Regions from separate parts of the Streptomyces sp. NPDC041814 genome, predicted to be linked through region 1. Evidence: predicted binding sites of a transcription regulator. Region 1 holds the regulator's gene; each other region holds the start of a gene.
The links. The regulator HrcA, encoded in region 1, represses chaperone genes, less so after heat shock. The targets are predictions, from matches to a motif close to TTNGCACTCNGNNNNNCNGAGTGCNAA.

Region 1 (6,879 bases):
GGACATCAGTCCGGAAGGGTGACGAAATCGATCAATTCCTCGACGCGGCCCAGGAGTTCGGGCTGAAGGTCCCGGTAGGAGCGGACCGAGGACAGGATGCGCTGCCACGCCGCTCCGGTGTTCTCCGGCCACCCCAGCGCCCGGCACACGCCCGTCTTCCAGTCCTGCCCGCGCGGCACCACCGGCCACCCGGCGATCCCCACCGACGCCGGCTTCACGGCCTCCCACACGTCGATGTACGGGTGCCCGACCACCAGCACGTCGCCGTCCGACACCTGGGCCGCGATCCGGGACTCCTTGGAACCGGGCACCAGATGGTCGACCAGCACCCCGAGGCGGGCGTCCGGCGCGGGCGCGAACTCCCGGACGATCGCCGGCAGGTCGTCGATGCCCTCCAGGTACTCCACGACCACGCCCTCGATGCGCAGGTCGTCGCCCCAGACCCGCTCGACCAGCTCCGCGTCGTGCCGCCCCTCCACGTAGATCCGCCCGGCCCGCGCCACCCGCGCCCGCGCCCCGGGCACCGCCACCGAACCGGAGGCCGTACGCGTGGGCCGCACCGGGCCCCCGGCCGACGGGCGGACCAGCGTGACGACCCGGCCGTCGAGCAGGAAGCCGCGCGGCGTCATCGGGAAGACCCGGTGCTTGCCGAACCGGTCCTCCAGGGTCACCGTCGGCCCCTCGGCGGTCTTCTCGCACCGGATGACCGCGCCGCAGAAACCGGTGACGGCCTCCTCCACGACCAGATCGGTCTCGGCGGGCACCTCCGGGGCGGGGGCGGACTTCTTCCACGGCGGGGTCAGATCGGGCTGGTAGCTGCGCATCGCACGACGATAAGCGGGGAAGACCCACGACACGCCGAACCGGGTGGCCGTCCGGCCGCCCCTCTTCCCGGCCGGGACGCGGTCGGACCCCACCGCCCCCACGACGCGCTACGACACCCCGAACCGCCCCGCCAGCGCCTCCCGCTGGGCCCGGACGAAGGCCGCGTCCACCACCGCCCCGTGCCCCGGCACGTACAGCGCGTCGTCCCCGCCCAGCTCCAGCAGCCGGTCCAGCGCGGCCGGCCAGCGCGCCGGAGCGGCGTCCGGGCCCGCCTGCGGCTCGCCCGACTCCTCGACCAGGTCCCCGCAGAACACCAGCGCCGGGGAGCCCGGGACCAGCACCGCCAGGTCGTGGCCGCTGTGCGCCGCGCCCATGTTCACCAGGACCGCCTCCCGGCCGCCGCCCAGATCCACCGTCAGCTCCCCGCGCACCTCGTGGCGCGGGGCCACCAGCAGATCGGCGGACCCGGCCGCGTCCGCCTCGGGCAGCCCCTGCGCCACCGCGTCCGCGTACAGCTCGGCGGCCCCGCGCCGCAGCAGCTCCGCCGTGCCCTCGGAGCCGTACACCTGTGCCCCGGCGAACGCGGCCGTGCCCAGCACATGGTCGAAATGGGGGTGGCTGAGTGCGATGTGCGTCACCCTCCGGCCGAGCAGCGCCTCGGCCTGGGTGCGCAGTTCCACCCCCTCGCGCAGTGACGAACCGGTGTCGCAGAGCAGCGCGCCGTGCGGGCCCGCCACCAGCAGGGCCGTCGCGTCCCAGACCGGAAGGCGCCGGCGGCCGGTTCCGTGACCCAGCCGCTCCCATCCGAAGTCTTCCCAAGAGACATCCATGCGGCGACGCTATCGGCAGCGACCTGCGCGGTCGGGTGGCACCGTGGCCGGTCGCCCTTGCTAGGGCACCACCCCGTCGCCGTACACTGGCCGGGGATCGCTGGCACTCGTACGCACAGAGTGCCAGGAGGAATCCCGGGAACGGCCCGGGAGCCACCGACGTGGAGAGCTGGAGGTGTGCGCGCGATGCTCAGCGAACGCAGACTCGAAGTGCTGCGCGCGATCGTCCAGGACTACGTCGGGACCGAGGAGCCCGTCGGCTCCAAGGCGCTCACGGAGCGGCACAAGCTGGGGGTCTCCCCGGCGACCGTCCGCAACGACATGGCGGTGCTGGAGGAGGAGGGCTTCATCGCCCAGCCGCACACCAGCGCCGGGCGTATCCCGACGGACAAGGGCTACCGGCTCTTCGTGGACAAGCTGGCGGGCGTCAAGCCCCTCTCCTCGCCCGAGCGCCGCGCCATTCAGAACTTCCTCGACGGCGCGGTCGACCTGGACGACGTCGTGGGCCGCACCGTGCGGCTGCTCGCGCAGCTGACCCGGCAGGTCGCCGTCGTGCAGTACCCCTCGCTGACCCGTTCGACGGTGCGGCACGTGGAGCTGCTGTCCCTGGCCCCGGCGCGGCTGATGCTCGTGCTGATCACGGACACCGGCCGGGTCGAGCAGCGGCTGGTGGACTGCCCGGCGCCGTTCGGCGAGACCTCGCTCGCCGATCTGCGGGCCCGGCTCAACAGCCGGGTGGTGGGGCGCCGGTTCGCCGATGTCCCGCAGTTGGTGCAGGACCTGCCGGAATCCTTCGAGAGCGAGGACCGGGGAACCGTGTCCACCGTCCTCTCGATCCTGCTCGAAACCCTCGTCGAGGAGACGGAGGAGCGGCTGATGATCGGCGGCACCTCCAACCTCACCCGCTTCGGACACGACTTCCCTGTGATGATCCGGCCGGTGCTCGAAGCACTGGAGGAGCAGGTCGTGCTGCTGAAGCTGCTCGGCGAGGCCAAGGACTCGGGCATGACCGTACGCATCGGGCACGAGAACGCCCACGAGGGGCTCAACTCCACGTCCGTCGTCGCGGTCGGCTACGGTTCGGGCGACGAGGCAGTCGCCAAACTCGGCGTGGTCGGACCGACCCGCATGGACTACCCCGGAACGATGGGAGCGGTACGCGCAGTGGCACGTTACGTCGGACAGATCCTGGCGGAGTCGTAAGTGGCCACGGACTACTACGCCGTACTCGGCGTGCGCCGCGACGCTTCCCAGGACGAGATCAAGAAGGCATTCCGGAGGCTCGCCCGCGAGCTGCACCCGGACGTCAACCCCGATCCGAAGACCCAGGAGCGGTTCAAGGAGATCAACGCCGCTTACGAGGTCCTGTCGGACGCGCAGAAGAAGCAGGTCTACGACCTCGGCGGGGACCCGCTCTCGCAGTCCGGCGGCGCCGGCGCGGGCGGCTTCGGCCAGGGCGGCTTCGGCAACTTCTCCGACATCATGGACGCGTTCTTCGGTACGTCGTCGCAGCGCGGGCCCCGTTCGCGCACCCGGCGCGGCCAGGACGCCATGATCCGGCTGGAGATCGACCTCACCGAGGCGGCCTTCGGCACCACCAAGGACATCCAGGTCGACACCGCCGTCGTCTGCACCACGTGCAGCGGCGAGGGCGCGGCCCCCGGCACCTCGGCGCAGACCTGCGACATGTGCCGCGGCCGCGGTGAGGTCTCCCAGGTCACCCGGTCCTTCCTCGGCCAGGTCATGACCTCGCGGCCCTGCCCCCAGTGCCAGGGCTTCGGTACGGTCGTGCCGACCCCGTGCCCGGAGTGCGCCGGCGACGGCCGCATCCGCTCGCGGCGCACGCTGACCGTGAAGATCCCCGCCGGTGTCGACAACGGCACCCGCATCCAGCTCGCGGGCGAGGGCGAGGTCGGCCCGGGCGGCGGCCCCGCCGGGGACCTCTACGTCGAGATCCACGAGCTGCCGCACGCGGTGTTCCAGCGCCGCGGCGACGACCTGCACTGCACGGTGACCATCCCCATGACGGCGGCGTCCCTCGGCACCAAGGTGCCGCTGGAGACGCTGGACGGCCTGGAGGAGGTCGACATCCGGCCGGGTACCCAGTCAGGCCAGTCCGTCCCGCTGCACGGGCGCGGCATCACCCACCTGCGGGGCGGCGGACGCGGCGACCTCATCGTGCACGTCGAGGTGACCACCCCGGTCAAGCTCGACCCCGAGCAGGAACGCCTGCTGCGCGAACTGGCCAAGCTGCGCGGCGAGGAGCGGCCCACCGGGCAGTTCCAGCCGGGCCAGCAGGGCCTGTTCTCCCGCCTGAAGGACGCCTTCAACGGCCGCTGACGGCTCGCGCACACGGTACGGACCCGGGCTCCGGGTCCGTACCGCGCTCCGCCCGGCCCCGTCGCGGGGCGGGCATCACGGGACAGGCAGGACATGACACGATGCGGTCATGCCCTCCGCGCTGACCGCTCTCTGCCGGTATCCCCTCGTGCAGGCCCCCATGGCCGGCGGTCCGTCCTGCCCGCAGCTCGCCGCCGCCGTCTCCGAGGCCGGCGCGCTCGGCTTCCTGGCCGCCGGCTACAAGACGGCGGACGCCCTGCGCGACGAGATCCGGCAGGTGCGCGCCCTGACCGGGCAGCCCTTCGGCGTCAACCTCTTCATGCCGCAGTGCGAACCGGCGGACCCCGCCGCGCTGGCGGACTACCGCCGTCGGCTCGCGAGCGAGGCCACCGGTTACGAGACCGCCCTCGGCGACCCGGACGTCCCCGGCGACGACGGCTACGAGGACAAGCTCGCCGTGCTCCTCGACGCCCCGGTCCCGGTCGTCTCCTTCACCTTCGGCTGCCCCTCGCGCGACACGCTCGACGCCTTCGCGGCCGCCGGTACGTACACCGTCGTCACCGTCACCTCGCCGGAGGAGGCCCAGGCCGCCGAGTGGGCCGGGGCCGACGCCGTCTGCGCCCAGGGCACCGAGGCGGGCGGCCACCGCTCCACGTTCCACGACGACCCGGCGACCGAGGACGGCGGGACCGGGCTGCTGAGCCTGGTCGCCCAGGTCCGCGAGACCGTGCAGATACCAGTCGTGGCCGCCGGGGGCCTGATGCGCGGCGCCCAGATCGCCGCCGTCCTCGCGGCGGGCGCCGACGCCGCCCAGCTCGGCACCGCCTTCCTGGCCTGCCCGGAGTCCGGCGCCCACGTCCTGCACAAACAGGCCCTGACCAACCCGCTGTTCGTCCGGACCACCCTGACCAGGGCCTTCTCCGGGCGCCCGGCCCGCGGCCTGGTCAACCGCTTCGTGCGCGAGCACGGCCCGTACGCCCCCGCCGCCTACCCCCAGGTCCACCACATGACCTCCGTGCTGCGCAAGGCCGCCGCCCGCGTCGGGGACGCCCAGGGCATGGCGCTCTGGGCGGGGCAGGGCCACCGCATGGCCCGCGAGCTGCCCGCCGGCCGGCTGGTCCGGCTGCTCGCCGAGGAACTGGACGCCGCACGGACGGCAGTGAGCACAAGGAGCGCACAGTGACGGCACCCGTCTTCGTCGTCGGACACCTGCCGGACGCACCCGAGTTCGTCCTCGACGGGCCCGAGGGACGCCATGCCGTCTCCGTGAAGCGCCTGCGCAGCGGCGAGGAGGTGGTCCTCACGGACGGCCGCGGCCGGTGGGCCCAGGGGGTCGTGCGCGCCGCCGAGGGCAAGGACCGGCTGGTCGTCGGCGACCTGGCCGAGGTCCACGAGGAGCCGCGCCCCGCGCTGCGGATCACCGTCGTCCAGGCCCTGCCCAAGGGGGACCGGGGCGAGGTCGCGGTGGAGACGATGACGGAGACCGGCGTCGACGCGGTCGTCCCGTGGCAGGCGGCGCGCTGCATCACCCAGTGGAAGGGCGACCGCGGCCTCAAGTCCCTGGCCAAATGGCGTGCCACGGCCCGGGAGGCCGGCAAGCAGTCGCGCCGGGTGCTCTTCCCGGACGTGGCGGACCTGGCCACCACCAAGCAGGTCGCGGGCCTGCTGGCCGCGGCGGACTTCGCGGCCGTGCTGCACGAGGACCGCGACTACCCGAGCGAACCGCTGGCCACCGCCGCCCTGCCCGACGAGGGCGAGATCGTGCTGGTCGTCGGCCCCGAGGGCGGTGTGTCGCCGGACGAGCTGACCGCGTTCGCCGACGCCGGGGCCCGCACCTGCCGCCTCGGCCCCACGGTCCTGCGCACCTCGACGGCGGGCACCGCGGCCACCGCGCTGCTCCTGGGACGCACGGGGCGCTGGTCGTAAACCGTCCCCGATGGGGTGGTTGTGCCCGGAAGCGGTCTACCGCGTCGTCAGACGGGGTGGGAAGCTGCCCGTATGGGGACATCAAGGGCACGGGGCCATCATGCGGCCCGTCGTTTTCCGGCCGCGCTCTGCCTCGCCGCGGCCGCCGTCGCCGGGCTCACCGCCTGTGAACCGGGCGACGCCACCGGCGCGTTGAACACCGCGTCCGTCGCCTTCACCACGGACCGGACCGCCACCCGCGCCCTGGAGCACGAGGGCGTCCAGGTGCGCTGGCTGACCTGCACGGCCGCCCTCGACGGAGGCGGCGCCGCCCGCTCGACGGCGCCCACCGCCACGCGCCGGGCGGCCGAGGTCCACTGCGACGGCAAGACGAGGTCCGGCGGCGACATCGCGCTGGACGGGCAGGTGACCTACGCGGTCGAAGGCCGGTGCGTACGCGGCGACATGACCGCCAGGACCGGTGGGCGCGCCGTCTTCCGGGCCACCCTGCTCGGCGACTGCACCGCCGCCCCGGCCACGACCGCGCCGCCCGCCGGAGCCCCGGGCCCGGGCAACGGCCCGACGGCCACCGTGACGGTGACCGTCACCGCTTATGCCGGCAAGTAGCGTCGCGACCGCGGCGGTTGACGGGCGACCCGGTGCGCAGGCCCCCGGGGGCACCGGCGCCGGCGCATGACGTACTCCGGCCAACCCCGTGCCACCAGGCACACCAGCGGCCTAGGGTGATCGTGTGACACAGCCTTCCTACCTCCGGTACCCCCATGTCCAGGGTGATCTGATCGCCTTCACCGCCGAGGACGACGTCTGGCTCGCCCCGCTCGACGGTGGCCGGGCGTGGCGGGTCAGCGCAGACAACCGACCCGTCACCCAGCCGCGCATATCTTCCGACGGCACCCTCGTCGCCTGGACGTCCACCCGCGACGGCGCGCCCGAGGTGCACATCGCCCCCGCCGACGGC
Region 2 (6,879 bases), on a different contig from region 1:
GAGTTCCCCTTCACCGAGGCCGCGTCGCTCTCCGTCGAGTGCGACTCGCAGGAGGAGGCGGACCGGCTCTGGAACGAGCTCACCTCCGGCGGCGGGCAGGAGAGCCAGTGCGGCTGGCTCAAGGACAAGTACGGCCTCTCCTGGCAGATCGTCCCGCCGGGCCTCGTCGACGCCCTGACCGACCCGGACCCGGAGAAGGCCGCCCGCGCGATGAAGGCCATGCTGGGCATGAAGCGCCTGGACATCGAGGCCATCCGCAACGCCTGATCCCCGCCCGGTAATTGGGGCCAGGGGCGCTCGATAGGGTCGGCCCCATGTCCCCTCGCTTCGTGCTGCCGCCGCCCCCGCCCCCCGTGGAGATACGTTCCTGGCCCGACCGGGACGCGCTGCTCGCCGACCGGTCCTTCCTGCTCGGTGTGCTGGTCAAGGCGCACACCGGACCGGGCCGGCTCGGGCTGCTGTGGTTGTGGGGGGCGGTCGGCGCGATCGGCTGGTCGTTCATCGGGACGGCGATCATCACCTTCGAGGAGACGTACGACGCCATCAGCGCGATCACGGGCGTGGTGATGCTCGCGGTGGGCGCCGCCGCACTGATTCCGGCGGTGATCCTGCTCGTTTCCGGACTGCGCCGGGACGTGGCGCTGCGCCGCCTGCTCACGCAGTGGGGCGAGCTGGACCGCGACCCCGCCCGCGACGCCGGACTCCGGCTCCCCGGCACCACCCTGGGGTGGCTGCTGCCCTCCTTCGTGCTCGGCGCGCTGGGGCTCTACCTCTGCGTCGTCGTGCCCGCGGGGGCGGTCCGGGGCGAGGACACGTACGGGCTGATGGCGCTGATCATGGGACTCGGGTTGCTGGCCTGGCTCGTCGGGCTCGTCGGCGTCTTCAAGGCGTTCTGGCACCGGCGCTGGATCGTGCGGACGCTGGCCGGGATGAGCGCACCGCCCCCGCCGGTCGCGCGGAGCGGCGGCGCCCACCGCTGAAGTCCTTTCGGCTGCCCCGGTATGAGCCACCCGGGGGACCGCACGCGCCCGGCGGCGGTGTCGGAGCCGATGCCCCGTCACGTACTGGCAGGATCCGGCGCCATGCAGCCAGTACGACAAAAGGACAAATTGGCCATGAATGGGCGTGAAACGGGTGCGGTGAGGGGCGTACGGCAGCGAGGGCGGGACCGCCTGCGGCGCGGACCGGGTTACGCGGTACTCGCCGCGCTCCTGGTCGCGGCCGCCGCGTCCGGCTGTGCGGCCGGGGAGGACTCGGGCACCGCCGCCCGGAGCGCGAAGCTCCAGGCCGGCCAGGCCGGCCAGGCGGGCCCCCAGGCGGAACCGGCGGCCGGGGCGCTCGGCACCCGCGCGGCGCAGGCGGAGCGGGCCAGGCTGGCCCAGGCCGCCCGCGCGGTCGCCGCCAAGAAGTGGGGCCTGGCGAGCACGCCGCTCGCGGCGCCCGTGCCGCCCGCGAAGAAGCCGCACCTCACGACCCGCAAGGGCTTCGAGGTCTCGGGCCAGGACGACTCGCTGCCGCCGGTCTTCACCCGGGTCCCCACCACGGACAAGGTCGTCTTCCTGACCATGGACGACGGGGACGACAAGGACCCCGAGCTGCTGAAGATGATGTCGGAGCTGAACATCCCGTACAGCGCCTTCCTCACCGACTACCTGGTGCGCGACGACTACACGTACTTCAAGGACGCCCAGTCGCGCGGGACCGTGCTCGGCAACCACACCCTCAACCACCGCTACCTGCCGGGCCTCTCCCACGACGAGCAGAAGCGCGAGATCTGCGACCAGCAGGACATCCTGCAGGAGCAGTTCGGCAAGCGGCCCCGGCTCTTCCGGCCGCCGTACGGCAACTACAACGCCGACACGCTGAAGGTCGCCAAGTCCTGCGGCATCACCGCCGTGCCGCTGTGGGAGGCGGAGGCGTTCCCCGACCACATGGAGTGGCGCGGGGAGGACCGGAAGCTGCACCCCGGCGACATCATCCTCACGCACTTCCGCGGCAAGGAGGACTGGAAGGGGAGCATGCCCGACCTGGTCCGGTCCGTCATGAAGGTCATCACGGACCAGGGCTACTCCGTGGCCCGCCTGGAGGACTACGTATAGGAAGCGGCGTACGCGCGGGCGGCCGCGGGCTCCCGGTGCGCGTCCTCGTGGGCGCTGTGCCAGGCCGTCAGCGTGAGGACCAGCAGCAGGCCCGCGCCGATCAGCTGGACGACCCCCGCGATGGGCAGCCCGTGGCGCAGCAGCACCACGCCGATCAGGCAGGCCGCCGCCGTGACGGCGGCCAGGACGAGAGTGCCGGACCAGTCCATCCCGGGCGGTCCGGCCTCCGCCGTGTCCGGGTTCGGCGGCCGGGGGTCGGAGCCCGTGTACACCCAGAGGACGATCCCGCTGAGCAACGTCTCCAGTGCGATGAGCAGCAGGCCGAGCACCGCGTCGAGGCAGCCGGTCAGCACCGGACCGGGGCGCGAGGGGGCCGGGCGGCCGGAGGTTCGTATGCGCATGCCGCCACCGTCCACCGGAACGGTCCGGACGGCCCGGGCGTTGTCCCTACGGTGTCCGGAACGTTGCCCGGCCGCAGCCGTACGGTCCCCGGGTACGCCACGAGGGGCGTGAATTGGCACTCCGCTTGACCGAGTGCTAATCGCGGCCATAGTCTCAGTGCTGGCACTCCCCACTGGAGAGTGCCAGCAGTACTGTGCGACCGGCAGGTCCGGCACCCGCGACGACGGGCCCACCTGGTCGCCACCCCAAAGACTGTTAAACCCCGTGAGATCTCCGAAGGGGGAGACCGGATCGTGTCGACCGCCAGCTCCAAGGTTGCGATCAAGCCGCTCGAGGACCGCATCGTGGTCCAGCCGCTCGACGCCGAGCAGACCACGGCCTCCGGCCTGGTTATCCCGGACACCGCCAAGGAGAAGCCCCAGGAGGGCGTCGTCCTGGCCGTGGGCCCGGGCCGCTTCGAGAACGGCGAGCGCCTGCCGCTCGACGTCAAGACCGGCGATGTCGTGCTGTACAGCAAGTACGGCGGCACCGAGGTGAAGTACAACGGCGAGGAGTACCTCGTCCTCTCGGCGCGCGACGTCCTCGCGATCATCGAGAAGTAATTCACCCACGTTTGCTTCTGTTCTGCGCCCCTGGCCCCCTGCGACCTAACCAGCCGGGCGGCAGGGGCGCAGTTCTTTGTTTTGAGAGGAACAGTTCAGCTCCATGGCGAAGATCCTGAAGTTCGACGAGGACGCCCGTCGCGCCCTTGAGCGCGGCGTCAACAAGCTTGCCGACACGGTCAAGGTGACGATCGGCCCCAAGGGCCGCAACGTCGTCATCGACAAGAAGTTCGGTGCCCCCACCATCACCAACGACGGTGTCACCATCGCGCGCGAGGTCGAGCTGGACGACCCGTACGAGAACCTCGGTGCCCAGCTGGTGAAGGAGGTCGCCACCAAGACGAACGACGTCGCGGGTGACGGCACCACCACCGCCACCGTCCTCGCCCAGGCGCTCGTTCGCGAGGGTCTGCGCAACGTCGCCGCCGGCGCCTCCCCGGCCGCCCTGAAGAAGGGCATCGACGCCGCGGTCAAGGCCGTGTCCGAGGAGCTCCTCGCGACCGCCCGCCCGATCGACGACAAGTCCGACATCGCCGCCGTCGCCGCGCTCTCCGCGCAGGACCCGCAGGTCGGCGAGCTCATCGCGGACGCGATGGACAAGGTCGGCAAGGACGGTGTCATCACCGTCGAGGAGTCCAACACCTTCGGCCTGGACCTCGACTTCACCGAGGGCATGGCCTTCGACAAGGGCTACCTGTCCCCGTACATGGTGACCGACCAGGAGCGTATGGAGGCCGTCCTCGACGACCCGTACATCCTGATCCACCAGGGCAAGATCGGCTCGATCCAGGAGCTGCTGCCGCTCCTGGAGAAGGTCATCCAGGCCGGTGGCTCCAAGCCGCTCCTGATCATCGCCGAGGACGTCGAGGGCGAGGCCCTGTCGACCCTGGTCGTCAACAAGATCCGCGGCACGTTCAACGCCGTCGCCGTCAAGGCGCCCGGCTTCGGTGACCGCCGCAAGGCCATGCTCGGCGACATCGCCACCCTCACCGGTGCGACCGTCATCGCCGAGGAGGTCGGCCTCAAGCTCGACCAGGCCGGTCTGGACGTGCTGGGCACCGCCCGCCGCGTGACCGTCACCAAGGACGACACCACCATCGTCGACGGTGGCGGCAAGTCCGACGAGGTCGCCGGCCGCGTCAACCAGATCAAGGCCGAGATCGAGGCCACGGACTCCGACTGGGACCGCGAGAAGCTCCAGGAGCGCCTGGCGAAGCTGGCCGGCGGGGTCTGCGTGATCCGCGTCGGTGCCGCCACCGAGGTCGAGCTCAAGGAGAAGAAGCACCGTCTGGAGGACGCCATCTCCGCGACCCGCGCCGCGGTCGAGGAGGGCATCGTCTCCGGTGGTGGCTCCGCCATCGTCCACGCCGTCAAGGTCCTTGAGGGCAACCTCGGCAAGACCGGCGACGAGGCCACGGGTGTCGCGGTCGTCCGCCGCGCCGCCGTCGAGCCGCTGCGCTGGATCGCCGAGAACGCCGGCCTCGAGGGCTACGTCATCACCTCGAAGGTCGCCGAGCTCGACAAGGGCCAGGGCTTCAACGCCGCGACCGGCGAGTACGGCGACCTGGTGAAGGCCGGCGTCATCGACCCGGTCAAGGTCACCCGCTCCGCCCTGGAGAACGCCGCGTCCATCGCGTCGCTGCTGCTCACGACCGAGACCCTGGTCGTCGAGAAGCCGGCCGAGGAAGAGCCGGAGGCCGGGCACGGCCACGGCCACTCGCACTAGCGTGTAGCCAGGAAGGCCCGGTCCCCTGCGGGGGCCGGGCCTTTGCGCTGTTCGGGGGCACTGCCCCCGGACCTCCGCTCCTCAAGCGCCGGAGGGGCTGGATTTCACGCCGACCGGTCCAGTGCCGACGGGTGCACCGGGTCCGCGAACGGACGCCCCTGCGCGTACCGCTCCAACTCGTCCAGCGCGTGGTCCGTCATGCGGTGCAGCTCGTTGCCGAGGGAGCCCGCCACGTGCGGGGTCAGGAGGACGTTCGGCAGGTCGTACAACGGGGAGCCGGCGGGCGGCAGTTCGGGGTCCGTCACGTCGAGTACGGCGTGCAGGCGGCCCGGGACCAGCTCCCGCAGCAGGGCCGCCTCGTCGATCAGGGAGCCCCGGGCCGTGTTGATCAGCGTCGAGCCGGTCCGCATCAGCGCCAGCTGGCGGGCGCCGATCATGCGGTGGGTCTCGGGGAGCTGGGGGGCGTGCACGGATACGACGTCGGCGCGGGCGCACAGCTCGTCCAGGGGGACCGGCTCGACGCCCAGGCGCGCCGCCTCGGCCGCGGTGACGAAGGGGTCGTACAGCAGGACCGCCAGGTCGAAGGGGCGGAGCAGCTCGATGACGCGGCGGCCGATGCGGGAGGCCCCGACGATGCCCACCGTGCGGCGGTAGTTGCCGGCCCCGTCCAGCTCGGCGCGCCAGTCGTGGTCGGCGCGGACCTCGCGGTAGACGTGGGCGGAGTGCGGGACGCGCTTGTTGGCCAGCAGGATCGTGGCCAGGGTGTATTCGGCCACGGGCAGGGCGTTGGCCCCGGCCGCCGATGAGACGGCGAGGCCGCGCTCCCAGCAGGCGTCGGTGATGTGGTGCTTGACGGAGCCGGCCGCGTGGACGACCGCCTTGAGCCGGGGCGCGGCGGCGAGGACCGGGGCGGTGAGCGGGGTGGCGCCCCAGCAGGTGAACAGGACCTCGGCCTCGGCGAGGGCGGCGGCGACGCGGGGGTCCGGGGCGGCCAGGTCGTGGGCGACGAGAGCAGGGTCCGTACGGGCGAGGGCGGCGAGCCGGTCGCGGTGGCGCGGCTCGAAGAGGCGCTCGTGGATGCCCGGGCCCATCGCGAGCAGGACGGACGGCCGGGGATCGGTGGTGGACTGCATGGTGGACGACTCCCTCGTGGTGGGGGCTACTTGACGCTGCCGGCGGTGAGTCCGGCCTTCCAGTGCCGTTGCAGCGCGACGAAGGCGACGATCAGCGGGATGACGGCGAGCAGGGACCCGGTGACGACGAGCGGGTAGAAGCCCGGCTCGCTGTGGGTGTTGGTGTTCCAGGAGTACAGGCCGAGGCTCAGCGGGAAGAGCTCGCGGTCGGAGAGCATCACCAGCGGAAGGAAGAAGTTGTTCCAGATCGCGGTGAACTGGAAGAGGAAGACGGTGACGAACCCCGGCATCATCATCGGCAGCCCGATGGAGAAGAAGGTGCGCAGCTCGCCCGCCCCGTCGATGCGCGCGGCCTCCAGCGCCTCGCCCGGGATGTACCCGGCGGAGAACACCCGGGCGAGATAGACGCCGAACGGGTTCACCAGGACGGGGATGAGCACCGACCAGTACGTGTTGACGAGGCCGAGCTTGCTGGCCAGCAGGTACATCGGCAGGGCCAGGGCGGTCGTGGGCACGAGCACCCCGAGCAGGACGAGCCCGAACAGCTTCTCCTTGCCCCGGAACTCGTACTTGTCGAAGGCGTACCCGGCCGCGACGCAGATCAGCGAGCAGACCGCGGCGCCCACTCCCGCGTACAGCAGGCTGTTTCCGTACCACCGGAAGTAGACGCCGTCCCCGTACGAGGCGATGTCGGAGAGGTTCTTCGAGAGGTCGAAGCCCTTGAAGGAGAAGGTGTCCCCGGCGAGCAGCGAGCCGGTGTCCTTGGTGGCGGCGGTGACCAGCCAGACGAGCGGGAAGAGCATGTAGAGGACGGCCAGGAGCAGCGCTCCGTTGACGGCCGCCTTGGACAGCCAGGGGTTCTTGCGGGTCGTGGTGCTCATGCGTGCGCGCCCTTCCGGCCGGTGAGGCGGGTGACG
Region 3 (6,879 bases), on a different contig from region 1:
TCGTGACGCTCCAGATCGGCGGCAACGACGTCGGCTTCGGGTCCATCATCGGCACCTGCGCGACCCTCAGTGCCAAGGACCTCACCGGCAACCCCTGTCAGCAGCACTACGGGGCCTCGGGCTACGACGAGTTGACGCTGAAGATCCTCCGGACAGCGCCCAAGATCGCCCGCGTACTGCGGGAGGTGCACCACAAGGCACCCCACGCGCGCGTGGTCGTCGTCGGCTACCCGGACCTCCTTCCCGAGGACGGCACCGGCTGCTTCCCCCAGGTCCCGTTCGCCGCGAAGGACTTCCCGTACCTGCGGGACACGGAGAAGCGCCTCAACCTGATGCTGCGCGCGGTGGCGCTGCTGAACCGGGCCGACTACGTCGACACGTACGGGCCGACGGTGGGCCACGACATGTGCAAGGCACCCGCCGACCGGTGGATCGAACCACTGAGCCCCGCCTCGCCCGCCGCACCGGCCCATCCCAACGCGAAGGGCGAGGAGGTCATGGCCCAGGCGCTCCTGAAGACCCTCGACAAGGGACGCGGGCGCCACTGACCCCTACGCGGTCGGCCCCACCGCAAGCGTCAACTCCGAGTCCGTGTGCACCGTCACCCGTACGGGCACGAACTCCGTCGCGTCGGTCCGGGACTCCCCCGTGCCCGGGTTCAGGGCGTAGCGCGGGTGGGGAGCCGGGCCGATCTGCAAGCGGACGCGGTGACCCGGGGCGAAGCGGTGGGCGGCAGGGGTCATCGGGACCGTGACGCCGACCGGGTCCGTGCCCGTGGTGCGGACCCGGGCCAGGCCGTCGCAGACGTTGACCGACCGGCCCTCGGGGTCCACGTCGCACAGCCGCACGAACACATCGCCGTGCCCCGTGTCCGTGGCGGCGCTGATCCGTGCCGAGACCGGACCGAGGACGGTGAGCGGTTCGGCCAGGGCGGGCCCGGTGAACGTGAGGACGTCCGCGCGCGCCTCCACCGACACGTTGTCCCGCGCCCCGGCCGTACGGGAGAGCAGCGCGCCGCCCAGCGTGGGGACCGGGCCGTCCGGGTCGTGGCGGAAGGAGGCGACGGGAGCGTTGTCCGTGGGCGCCTCGCGGGTGAGGTGGCCGTCGGCGGTCGGATACCAGGAGGCCGTGGACGCCTCCGGGGGCCACGCGTCCAGGTCCCGGGCGCCCGCCTCCGCACCGCCCACGTGCACGCGTACGGGCGTCGGGCGCAGACCGGACGGGTCGTCGCACAGATGGGCCCGGAGCCAGGCCAGGGACTCGGCGAACACCTCGGCCCAGCCCGCCTGGAGTGCCGAGGTGTGGGTCCACGGGCCGACGAGCAGGGACGCCTCGCCGCCCGCCCGGCGCAGCCGCCCGTACTGCGCGAGGGCCTGGTCCACGAGGGCGTCGTGCCACCCGGTGACGAGGGCGGTCGGCACGGCCGCCCGGTCCGCCGCCCCGGCCAGGGACGCGCCCTCCCAGTACGGGTCGTCCGCGTCCGGGTGGGCCATCACCTCGTCCAGCCAGGGGATCTCACCGCCGAGCGCGCCCGCGTACGCCCCGCGCAGCGGCCGCGCGGTGACGGCGGAGCGCACCCGGCGCTGGAGGCGAAGGGTCGCCCGGAGGAACGCGCCCATGCCCCGGTGCTGATAGGTCATGCCGGCACCCACGGCGAGCGCGGTCTCCAGATTGAGGACGCCTTCGGTGTGGAAGAGGGCGTACGGGTCGTGCAGCCCCACCTGCACGACCATGGCCTTCAGCTCCGGCGGCGGATCGAGGGCCAGCGCCCACTGGACGTACCCGAGGTAGCTGGGACCCACGGTGCCGAGGCGCCCGTCGAACCAGGGCTGTTCGCGCAGCCAGCCGACCGCCGCGAGGCCGTCGGCCGGCTCGTTGCGCCAGAGGTGGAAGCCGCCGCCCGAGCCGCCCGTGCCGCGGCAGCTCTGCAGCACCACGTGGAAGCCCTGCTCCGCGAAGAGGATGCCGTACTGCGGGGACCACGGCACTCCCCGCCCGTACGGCGTACGGACCAGGAGGGTCGGGAAGTCGCCCTCGGCGCGCGGGAAGTAGTGGTCGGTGACCAGCGGGCTGCCGTCGGCGGCGGGCACCGTCAGGCCGCGCTCGACGCCCACCTGGTGGAGCGCGTCGGGCAGACCGCGCCAGGACGCGCGCATCAGCCGGGAGGCGAGCGGCGGCTTCGCGGACGACGGCGTCCATGCGGCCCGGGGGCGGGCGTCGTGCGTCGGTCGGGTCATCTTCGCCTCCATCGGTACGTCACGCAGCGGTGCGGCAGACCCCGCACTCCATTCTCGTACTAAGTACGAGAATACTGGATGCTTGGATGGACCACGGAGGGACCCGGGTGAGAGAGGCTGAGCACGTGACCCGCACCGAAGGTGCCGGAGGCATCGATCCGCGAGATCTCTGGCGGGAGCAGGACCGGCCCCGGCGCGGGCGCAGACCCGCCTTCAGCCGCGAGGCGATCACGGCCGCCGCCGTCGCCGTCGCGGATGCCGAGGGGATCGACGCGGTCACCATGCGGCGGGTCGCCGCCGAGGTGGGCGCGGGCGTCATGTCGCTGTACAGCTACGCGCCCGACAAGGAGACGCTGCTCGACCTGATGATCGACCACGTCTCCGGCGAGCTGCCCACGTCCGGACCGCTCACCGGCGACTGGCGCGCCGACCTCAAGACCCTCGGCCGCCACCAGCGCGCGAACATGCTCCGCCACCCCTGGCTGCCCGCCGCCGTGCAGGCCCGCCGCACCCTGGGCCCCCGCACGCTCGCCTTCGTGGAGCACGCCCTCGCGGCGCTGCGGCCCATCGGGCTCGACGGGGCGGCCCGGCTGGAGATCTTCGCCCAGCTCACGTCCTTCGTGGCGGCCCATGTGGCCTACGAGGTCGGCCAGGCGCGGGCGGCCCGGGAGCCCGGGCGGGCGGCCGCCGAGGCGCTGTATCTGGCGGAGGTCGCGGCGGACGGCGATCATCCGGAGCTGGCGGAGGCACTGGCGACGGCCGGACGGCCGGTCACCCCGGACGCCATGTTCGACCGCTTCCTCACCCGTCTCGTGGACGGCCTCGACGCGGGCTGAGCCCGTGCGCGTACACACGACGGAACACGCGTGCACACAACGACACCGGCCCCCGGGGACGAATCCCCGGGGGCCGGTGTCTTGGTACTGCTGGAACTACCGATCCGTCAGGATCAGAAGTCCATGTCACCGCCCGGCATGCCGCCCGGAGCGGCCGCGGCGGCCTTCTCCGGCTTGTCGGCGATGACGGCCTCGGTGGTGAGGAACAGCGCGGCGATCGACGCGGCGTTCTGCAGCGCGGAGCGCGTGACCTTCGCCGGGTCGAGGATGCCCTCGGCGATCATGTCGACGTAGTCGCCGGTCGCGGCGTTGAGGCCGTGACCGATCGGCAGGTTGCGGACCTTCTCCACGACGACGCCGCCCTCAAGACCACCGTTGACGGCGATCTGCTTGAGCGGGGCCTCCAGGGCGAGCTTCACGGCGTTGGCGCCGGTCGCCTCGTCACCCGAGAGCTCCAGCTTCTCGAAGACGGCCGAGGCCTGGAGCAGAGCCACGCCACCACCGGCGACGATGCCCTCCTCGACGGCGGCCTTGGCGTTGCGCACCGCGTCCTCGATGCGGTGCTTGCGCTCCTTGAGCTCGACCTCGGTGGCGGCACCGGCCTTGATGACGGCCACGCCGCCGGCCAGCTTCGCCAGGCGCTCCTGGAGCTTCTCGCGGTCGTAGTCCGAGTCGGAGTTCTCGATCTCGGCACGGATCTGGTTGACGCGGCCCTGGACCTGGTCGCTGTCACCGGCGCCGTCGACGATCGTCGTCTCGTCCTTGGTGATGACGACCTTGCGGGCGCGGCCGAGCAGGTCGAGACCGGCGTTCTCCAGCTTGAGGCCGACCTCCTCGGAGATGACGGTGCCGCCCGTGAGGATGGCGATGTCACCGAGCATGGCCTTGCGGCGGTCGCCGAAGCCCGGGGCCTTGACGGCGACGGACTTGAAGGTGCCGCGGATCTTGTTGACGACCAGGGTCGACAGGGCCTCGCCCTCGACGTCCTCGGCGATGATCAGCAGCGGCTTGCCGGACTGCATGACCTTCTCCAGCAGCGGAAGGAGGTCCTTCACGTTGCTGACCTTGGAGTTGACGATCAGGATGTACGGGTCGTCCAGGGACGACTCCATGCGCTCCATGTCGGTGGCGAAGTACGCCGAGATGTAGCCCTTGTCGAAGCGCATACCCTCGGTGAGCTCCAGCTCCAGACCGAAGGTCTGGGACTCCTCGACGGTGATGACGCCTTCCTTGCCGACCTTGTCCATGGCCTCGGCGATGAGCTCGCCGATCTGGGTGTCGGCGGCGGAGATGGAGGCGGTCGAAGCGATCTGCTCCTTGGTCTCCACGTCCTTGGCCTGCTCCAGGAGGGCGGCGGAGACGGCCTCGACGGCCTTCTCGATGCCCCGCTTGAGAGCCATCGGGTTCGCACCCGCGGCCACGTTGCGCAGACCCTCGCGAACGAGCGCCTGAGCGAGAACGGTGGCGGTGGTCGTACCGTCGCCGGCGACGTCGTCCGTCTTCTTGGCGACCTCCTTGACCAGCTCCGCACCGATCTTCTCGTACGGGTCCTCCAGCTCGATCTCCTTGGCGATGGACACGCCATCGTTGGTGATCGTGGGGGCGCCCCACTTCTTCTCGAGGACGACGTTGCGACCCTTGGGGCCAAGGGTGACCTTGACGGCGTCGGCGAGCTGGTTCATGCCGCGCTCGAGACCGCGCCGGGCCTCCTCGTCGAACGCGATGATCTTGGCCATGTGAAGTGGTCCTCCCGGACAGGGGTGGATTGCTCCGGACCGAGTGGCGCCCGCGACGGACGGCCTGCGTGCCCTGCGGTTCCTTCCCCGCCTGGCGTGCGGGCCTCACCGGCCCGGTCCAAATTCTGTCACTCTCACCTGGAGAGTGCTAAGCCAATGATTAGCACTCGACCCCGTCGAGTGCAAGCGCCGAAGGCTCCTTGAGGGGTGGTGGCCGGGCGACGGGAGGGCGCAAGCGCCTCCGGCCGGAGCGTGGACAACCCCCGACCGCCCCCGGCACGCTCCCGGCACGACGAAGGGCCCGTACCCCTAGGTACGGACCCCTCGTACGTGCGTGGCGTCGCGGCCGACGTGCCGTGCCGCGCTTCAGCCGACGGCGAGCTTGACCATGTCCGCCTGCGGCCCCTTCTGGCCCTGCGAGATCTCGAACTCGACCCGCTGACCTTCTTCGAGGGTGCGGTACCCGTCCATCTGGATCGCGCTGTAGTGGACGAATACATCCGCACCACCGTCGACCGCGATGAAGCCGTACCCCTTCTCCGCGTTGAACCACTTGACGGTGCCCTGAGCCATGCCTAACTCCCCTGTAACGTGTGTGCGCCGAAGCGCGTCGACCGCGGCTGAATGTATCTGCCCAACTGCCCTGTGCAACAGGTCAATCGGACGACAATTCTGCGCAGCGCCGATCGCCCGAATACGAGGAATTCATAGGTTTGCAGGGCAAGTCGGGCCCGACAAAGGCGACTTAAGGCGCAAGAGGCGCAGGCACATTGGCTGCTTCTGATCGTGGCGCGGCGCATTCTCATATGCGAGGGGCACGGGCAGCGAAGGGGACTTCCCACACTCTACCCCGCTCAACCATGCAGAATTGCCCCCTCCGCTTCTCTCGCGGAGGGGGCAATTACGGTGACGCAACGGAGCCTTGGACTCAGCAGCCGCCGGCCACGGCGGGGATGATCGAGACGCCGGCACCGTCCGGGGTCGCCGCGTCGAGGCCGCCTTCAAAGCGCACGTCGTCGTCGTTGACGTACACGTTGACGAAGCGGCGCAGCTTGCCCTGGTCGTCCAGCACGCGGGCGGCGATGCCCGGGTGGTCCTTCTCCAGCGAGGCGATGACCTCGGAGAGGGTCGCGCCCTCGGCCGGAACCTCGGCCTGGCCGCCGGTGTAGGTGCGGAGGATGGTGGGAATGCGGACCTTGACGCTCATGGCGGTGCCTTCCTGGTGTCTCGGGTGGTCAGCTGGTGGCGAGTCCGGCGGCGCGGAAGGCGTCCAGGCTCGGGCGGATCGTGGCAGTCGCCTGCGAGGTGTCGGCCACCGCGTCCAGCGTCTTGAGGCCGTCGCCCGTGTTCAGGACGACGGTGGTGAGCGCCGGGTCGAGCAGGCCGGCCTCGATCAGCTTCTTCGTCACGCCGACCGTCACCCCGCCCGCGGTCTCGGCGAAGATGCCCTCGGTACGGGCCAGCAGCTTGATCGCGTCCACGACCTGCTCGTCGTTGACGTCCTCGACCGCGCCACCGGTGCGGCGGGCGATGTCCAGGACGTACGGGCCGTCGGCCGGGTTGCCGATCGCGAGGGACTTGGCGATCGTGTTCGGCTTCTGCGGGCGCACCACGTCGTGACCGGCCTTGAAGGCGGTGGAGACCGGGGAGCAGCCCTCGGCCTGGGCGCCGAAGATCTTGTACGGCTTGTCCTCGACCAGGCCGAGCTTGATCAGCTCCTGGAGGCCCTTGTCGATCTTCGTGAGCTGCGAACCGGACGCGATCGGGATGACGATCTGGTCGGGCAGCTGCCAGCCGAGCTGCTCGCAGATCTCGTACGCGAGCGTCTTGGAGCCCTCGCCGTAGTAGGGACGCAGGTTGACGTTGACGAACCCCCAGCCCTCGCCCAGCGGGTCGCCGATGAGCTCGGAGCAGAAGCGGTTGACGTCGTCGTAGTTGCCCTCGATGCCGACCAGCTCACCGCCGTAGACCGCGGCCATGACGACCTTGCCCTGCTCCAGGTCGTGCGGGATGAACACGCAGGACCGCAGACCGGCGCGGGACGCGGCGGCGCCGACCGCGCCGGCGAGG

Region 2: groES (co-chaperone GroES) is a predicted target of HrcA. The motif match lies at 2,614-2,640, and genes of this name have one in related genera.
Region 3: groL (chaperonin GroEL) is a predicted target of HrcA. The motif match lies at 4,970-4,996, and genes of this name have one in related genera.

Annotation. Positions count from the first base shown of each region.
Region 1 is NZ_JBVJAM010000001.1:771,001-777,879, reverse strand. Features, by position in the region: gene ACZ6C6_RS03545 (DUF3097 domain-containing protein) at 6-824, opposite strand; gene ACZ6C6_RS03540 (MBL fold metallo-hydrolase) at 933-1,655, opposite strand; gene hrcA (heat-inducible transcriptional repressor HrcA) at 1,842-2,858, shown strand; gene dnaJ (molecular chaperone DnaJ) at 2,859-3,995, shown strand; gene ACZ6C6_RS03525 (nitronate monooxygenase) at 4,105-5,178, shown strand; gene ACZ6C6_RS03520 (16S rRNA (uracil(1498)-N(3))-methyltransferase) at 5,175-5,921, shown strand; gene ACZ6C6_RS03515 (hypothetical protein) at 5,994-6,527, shown strand; gene ACZ6C6_RS03510 (S41 family peptidase) at 6,652-6,879, shown strand, end outside.
Region 2 is NZ_JBVJAM010000006.1:199,439-206,317, forward strand. Features, by position in the region: gene ACZ6C6_RS17655 (VOC family protein) at 1-267, shown strand, start outside; gene ACZ6C6_RS17660 (hypothetical protein) at 315-980, shown strand; gene ACZ6C6_RS17665 (polysaccharide deacetylase family protein) at 1,116-2,099, shown strand; gene ACZ6C6_RS17670 (DUF6234 family protein) at 2,090-2,500, opposite strand; gene groES (co-chaperone GroES) at 2,795-3,103, shown strand; gene groL (chaperonin GroEL) at 3,207-4,829, shown strand; gene ACZ6C6_RS17685 (hydroxyacid dehydrogenase) at 4,934-5,962, opposite strand; gene ACZ6C6_RS17690 (carbohydrate ABC transporter permease) at 5,989-6,843, opposite strand; gene ACZ6C6_RS17695 (carbohydrate ABC transporter permease) at 6,840-6,879, opposite strand, start outside.
Region 3 is NZ_JBVJAM010000010.1:119,439-126,317, reverse strand. Features, by position in the region: gene ACZ6C6_RS24765 (SGNH/GDSL hydrolase family protein) at 1-548, shown strand, start outside; gene ACZ6C6_RS24760 (CocE/NonD family hydrolase) at 552-2,237, opposite strand; gene ACZ6C6_RS24755 (TetR/AcrR family transcriptional regulator) at 2,363-3,073, shown strand; gene groL (chaperonin GroEL) at 3,187-4,809, opposite strand; gene ACZ6C6_RS24745 (cold-shock protein) at 5,176-5,382, opposite strand; gene ACZ6C6_RS24740 (MoaD/ThiS family protein) at 5,738-6,016, opposite strand; gene thrC (threonine synthase) at 6,045-6,879, opposite strand, start outside.